Regions from separate parts of the Nicoliella lavandulae genome, predicted to be linked through region 1. Evidence: predicted binding sites of a transcription regulator. Region 1 holds the regulator's gene; the other holds the start of a gene.
The links. Region 1 encodes Rex, which represses fermentation and respiration genes when NADH is low (regulators of the CRP and FNR family bind a similar motif). Its sites were predicted from a motif close to TTGTGAANTANTTCACAA; they were not measured.
Positions count from the first base shown of each region.

Region 1 (3,217 bases):
GGGCTTGTTTTTGTTTTACGAAACTAGAATAGTCCCCCTTATAGTAAGTAAGGGTCCCATTGTCTAAATCGTAAATTTCATTAACTAATTTATCCATAAAATACCGGTCATGGGAGATGATTAAAAGCGTCCCTGGATAGTTTTGCACATAGCCTTCCAACCACGTGATGGTTTCCACGTCTAAGTGGTTGGTCGGTTCATCTAAGATTAATAAATCACGCTTTTCTAACAGCAATTTAGCTAGTGCTAATTGCGTTTGTTGACCTCCAGATAGTGAATTAACGGGTTGATCATAAAATGATTCATCAAATCCAAATCCATTGAGGACGGCCCGAATTTCGGCTTTATAAGTATAACCGTGATTAGCGGTGAAACTAGCTTGAATGGTGTCATATGATTTAGTTACTTCGGCTAATTGGGCTGGGTTTTGATTAACGTTAGGATCACTCATTTGTGATTCTAATGCGTGCATTTTGTGTTCAGTCTTGATTAGTTCTGCAAAGACACTGAGCATTTCATCCCAAACATTGCGGTCTGAATGTAGACCGGTATTTTGGGATAGATAACCGATGGTTAAGCCGTTTTTGGCAGTAATTTGGCCACCGTCAACAGATTCTTCGCCAATAATCATTTTAACTAATGTTGATTTTCCGGCTCCATTACGACCCACCAATCCGATGCGCGCATGGTTTTCAATGTTCATATTCACATTTGTGAAAATTGGCACACCGTCGAATCTTTTGGTGACGTTATTAATTTGTAAAATTTGCAAGTCCTCACCCCTTTGTTTATTGTAGTTTACGGATAATTTTATCATAATTTAAAGATAATATGAAATTTATGAAACCGATATAATTGATTAATATTTCACAAAGTTTATTTTTGTGATAGAATGATTTGTAAATGTTTTTTTAATGAACGAAATTGCCGGGAGGAAAACTTATGGCAGAGAACAAAATTCCGCGCGCAACTGCAAAACGGTTACCGATTTATTATCGCTATTTAACAATATTACATGATTCTAACGTTGAACGAATTTCTTCCAACAAATTTGCGGACGCCATTCAAGTTGACTCCGCTACGATCAGAAGAGATTTTTCTTACTTTGGCGCGCTAGGTAAACGTGGGTATGGATATGATGTTGAAAACCTACTAGACTTTTTTAAACGGATTTTAAATGAAGACCGTCTAACTAACGTTGCATTGGTGGGGGTTGGTAATTTTGGCCAGGCCTTACTTAATTTCAATTTTCATCGTGATAGTAATGTCCGAATTTCAGCAGCGTTTGATACTAAGGAACGCATGATTAATACCATTCAAAATGGTGTGCCGGTTTATTCATATGATGAATTGGTCCAACAATTAAGGGATCAACAAATTAAGGTGGTTATTTTAACAGTGCCGTCTAAGGTTGCCCAAGAAGTCTGTGATAATGCTATTAAAGGTGGCGCAGAGGGAATCTTAAACTTTACCCAGGTCCGCCTATCAATTCCTGATAACGTAACCGTCCAAAACGTTGATTTAACGAATGAATTGCAAACACTGATCTATTTTATTGAACACTATATCAAATAGGGATTTCCAATTAAATTTGGAGATCCTTTTTTTGAATCAAAATGTTTGCAATTCATTCTAAAAGTCGATATATTAAACTTATAGATTAGCACTGAGTATGTCTAAGTGCTAATTATAATTAAATGTAAACTTAATTGGAGGGATTAATGTGTTAAAGCCATTAGGTGATCGTGTGATCGTTGAAGTAGAAGAAGCAAAGGAAAAGACAGTTGGTGGAATCGTATTAGCTAATAATGCGAAGGAAAAGCCACAAACTGGAAAGGTCGTTGCAGTTGGTGCCGGCCGGGTTCTAGATAATGGAGAAAAAGTTGCTCCAGCTGTTGAAAAGGGTGATACAGTTCTTTTTGATAAGTATTCTGGGACTTCCGTTGACTACGATGGACAATCCTACTTAGTTTTACATGAAAAAGATTTAGTAGCAATTGTTGACTAATTTAAAATTAAAATGATTTATTAAAAAACAAAAATATAATTTATGAGGTGATATTTGATGGCTAAGGAAGTTAAATTTTCAGAAGATGCTAGAAGATCATTACTTAACGGTGTTGATAAGTTAGCTAATACAGTTAAGACAACCTTAGGACCTAAGGGTCGTAACGTTGTGCTAGAAGAAGGAGCAGGTACTCCTAACATTACAAATGATGGGGTAACAATTGCTAAGGCAATTGAATTACCAGATCATTTTGAAAACATGGGTGCTAAGTTAGTAGCCGAAGTTGCATCAAAGACTAATGACATTGCCGGTGATGGGACTACGACTGCCACGGTTTTAACTCAAGCAATCATTAACGAAGGAATGAAGAACGTTACTGCTGGTGCTAATCCAGTTGGCGTTCGTCGTGGGATTGAAAAGGCTACTAAGGTCGCTGTTGAAGCATTACACAAGATGTCTCACGAAGTTAAAGACAAGAATGATATTGCTCAAATTGCTTCCATTTCTTCTGCTAACAAGCAAGTTGGTTCATTGATTGCTGATGCAATGGAAAAGGTTGGTAACGATGGGGTCATTACCATTGAAGACTCCCGTGGGGTTGATACTAGCTTAGATGTTGTTGAAGGAATGCAATTTGATCGTGGTTACATGTCACAATACATGGTAACTGATAACGATAAGATGGAAGCTAACTTAGATAACCCATACATCTTAGTTACTGACAAGAAGATCAACAACATTCAAGATATTTTACCATTATTACAATCAGTAGTTGAACAAGGTCGTTCCCTATTGATCATTGCTGATGATATTGGTGGTGAAGCACTTCCAACCTTAGTATTGAACAAGATGCGTGGAACATTCAACGTTGTTGCCGTTAAGGCACCTGGATTTGGTGACCGTCGGAAGGAACAATTACAAGATATTGCAACCTTAACTGGGGCAACTGTAATCACTGACGACTTAGGTTTGAACTTGAAGGATGCTAAGTTAGATCAATTAGGTCAATCTTCTAAGGTTAATGTTACTAAGGACAGCACTACCATTGTGCAAGGTTCTGGTGACAAGGCTAAGATTGCTGATCGGGTTAACGAAATCAAGACTCAAATCGAAAAGACCACTTCTGACTTTGACCGTGACAAGTTAAAGGAACGCCTTGCTAAGTTAGCTGGTGGAGTTGCTGTTATTCGTGTCGGTGCTGCAACCGAA
Region 1 is NZ_JAWMWH010000001.1:763,338-766,554, forward strand. Features, by position in the region: gene R4146_RS03535 (ABC transporter ATP-binding protein) at 1-772, opposite strand, end outside; gene R4146_RS03540 (redox-sensing transcriptional repressor Rex) at 943-1,575, shown strand; gene groES (co-chaperone GroES) at 1,724-2,008, shown strand; gene groL (chaperonin GroEL) at 2,066-3,217, shown strand, end outside.

Region 2 (3,217 bases), 260 kb from region 1:
AGAATGTTAATATGATCGTTCATTACAAAACCCTCTTATACTATATATTGTGTTAAGTAATGCATTACCGCTATATATTGTGTTAGTCGACAAAAACCATTATACATTTGTCTTTTTTTAGGTCAATGAATCATCGTGCACAATAAAAATAGTTAAAAATCATCAAACCATTATCATCACTAAATAAAATGCACAAAAAAAGACTGAAAAAAATTTTTTTCAGTCTTTTTTGCTTTTTATAATGCCATCCCCACAAGCGCTGCCGCAATCCCCAAAATCGAAGTTCCAAAGAAATACAGCATTGAAAGTGAATAACTCCTAAATTGGAGTCGAACGGTTTCATTCATGTATGTTGAAAATGTGGTGTAACCACCCATCACTCCACTACCAATCAAATATGATAACGAGGCAGTGGGTAGATGACCGGCCAGTAATCCTAGGATAAATGCTCCTGAAACATTGATCACTACCGTTGCTAATGGAAAATCTTTCCACCCCCACTTATTACCAATTAATTCAATGAGTGCATAACGAAAAACCGCACCGAGTGAGGCCGCTAAACCGACAATTATAATTTTGGTTAGCATTATTTTTCACCCACCTTTGCATTAACATAATCAGCTAATTTAATTCCAATCAATGCGAATATATATCCAACAAGTAAACTAATTAAAAGATACCAAAATGAATTAATTAGTGAAGACTTGAACAGATTAATAAAATCAACTGTAAACGTTGAAAAAGTGGTAAAGCTACCAATCAGACCAACACTAATGCCACTTAATAGATCAGCGGAAATGTTAAATAATAGCGGTAAAATGCCAACTAAGAAGGCTAATAAGAAAGTCCCAATTAAATTAATTGCAATAATCATTGCGAAATGGTCGTTTCCAGATAGTATGGTCAACCACTCACGAATGGCACCACCAATGAATCCAAATCCAATAATATACATTAATCTACGCACGCGAATCATCCTTCCCTTTCATAACCAATTTAATCGTACCATAAATTATAAATTAGCTAATTAAGTTAATAAATTCACAAATTAAATAAAATTTAATGATTTTTATTTAATATTCATGCAACCGGTTGCATTTTGCATATTTAATAAAAAAGCTAGAATTAAGCTATTAATGATTGTGAAATGATTAACTATCCAGTGCATTAAATCAACGTTTCCCCTTGCTTACCAAGTGTTAAACTAATGTGATTTTATTCGTTTATTGATTAATTTATCGTTATATTTAGATAAAATAGCAGTTGATTATTTAACAATAATCATTAGTATTATAAGTGTAATCAAATGAGACCAATAATAAATGTTTGGAATCAAATGATTATTTCATATAAAATAGTTATTGAAAGCTAGGTCATCTGTCCTAGTTAAAAAATTTATTATATTCACAAAGGAGATATTTACTCATGAAAGCATTAGTATTAACTGGTACTAAACAAATGGAAATCCAAGATTTGGAAACTCCAACTCCAAAGCCTGATGAAGTTTTAGTTAAGACTGCATACGCAGGTATTTGTGGTACTGACGACGCATTATACAACGGTCTTCCAGGTTCAGCAGATGCTGTTCCTCCTATCGTTTTAGGTCACGAAAACTCAGGTGTAGTTGCAGCTGTTGGTGCTAACGTTACCCAATTCAAGAAGGGTGATCGTGTTGCTGTTGACCCTAACATCTACTACCCTAAGGACAAGTACTTCCGTGTTGACCGTCCACAACTTGCTGAAGACTTATCAGCTGTTGGTGTTACTCGTAATGGTGGTTTGGAAGACTACTTCACTGCTCCAGAATCAGTTGTATACCACGTTCCAGCTAACCTTTCATTAAAGGCTGCTTGTTCAACTGAACCTGTTTCATGTGGTGTTCACGGTATCCGTCGTCTTAGCTTACAACCACATTACAAGGCTCTTGTTATGGGTGATGGTTACATGGGTCTTCTATTCGTTGAATTATTAAAGGCTTACGGTGTTCAACACGTTGACTTAACTGGTCGTCACGATGACAAGTTAGCTGAAGAACAAAAGCTTACTGGTGCTGATCACGTAATCAACACTGAAACTGGTAAGATTGACGAAGAATACGACATCGTTATCGAAGCTGTTGGTCGCCCAGAAACTCAAGAACAAGCAATCGAAGTTGCTGGTAAGGGTGGTCAAATCTTAATGTTCGGTGTTGGTCGTCCAGATCAAACTTTCACTGTTAACACTTATGCCGTATTCCAAAAGGAATTAGACATCAAGGGTTCATTCATTAACCCATACGCATTTGATGACTCTCTTGCATTAATGGCAAGTGGTAAGATTGATGTTGAACCACTTATCAAGAACGTTCTTTCACTTGACCAAGTTGTTGGTAAGCTTGATGGTTCAGACAAGCGTCCTGGTAAGTCAGTTGTTGAACTTGACGGTAGCTTAAAATAATTATCTGCGGAGGCATATAAAATGGCTTTAAATGATTACTTTACTGGACTCCAACACATTGGAATCCCATCAAAAGACTTAGACAAAACAATCGCTTTTTACAAGAAGTTAGGTTTTGAACAAGCTGGATTATTCCATAACGGCGAAAACCGTTGTGCTTTCATGAAATACAATGACTTAGTAATTGAAACTTGGGAAGGTGACCCCGTTACAATGAAGAACGGTGCCATCAACCACTTCTCAATGAACTGTACTGATGTTGAAAAAGCTTTCGAAGCTGCTAAGGCTGAAGGTTTCGACATGGTTAATGATGAAATCCAATCAATACCTTCATTCTGGGACAACGGTATTCGGTTCTTTAACATCTTAGGACCAAACCATGAAACTATCGAATTCTGTCAAATTCTATAATTTCAATCAAAAATAACCGGCATGGTAAACATGCCGGTTATTTTTTTGCATTAAAATCATAAAAAAGGAGTTGCTCTGCATACAGAGCAACTCCTTTTAAGTTATTTAACTGCTTTAATGTAGTTTTTATTAGCAGTGAAGTGCGTCCCATTATTACTAATTGCGATCGTCTTAGTTCCTTGTTGTTTGAACGATAAGACCTTTAGGACTTGACCCTTCTTGTAATGTTTAAGACGGTGATTAACGCTGTTATAAACGTAAATTCCATTCTTAGCAGTGACCTTCACCCGCTTAATCTTCTTTGATGAATAGTATAAGCTCTTATTAATCTTTGGCTTCATCACTTTAATGGTAGTGACCTTTTGCTTCT
Region 2 is NZ_JAWMWH010000001.1:506,459-509,675, reverse strand. Features, by position in the region: gene R4146_RS02370 (class Ib ribonucleoside-diphosphate reductase assembly flavoprotein NrdI) at 1-23, opposite strand, end outside; gene R4146_RS02365 (fluoride efflux transporter FluC) at 237-587, opposite strand; gene R4146_RS02360 (fluoride efflux transporter FluC) at 587-967, opposite strand; gene R4146_RS02355 (zinc-dependent alcohol dehydrogenase family protein) at 1,426-2,436, shown strand; gene R4146_RS02350 (VOC family protein) at 2,458-2,847, shown strand; gene R4146_RS02345 (GH25 family lysozyme) at 2,949-3,217, opposite strand, start outside.
Region 2: a site for Rex is predicted at 1,141-1,158, ahead of R4146_RS02355 (zinc-dependent alcohol dehydrogenase family protein). Genes of this name have one in related genera too.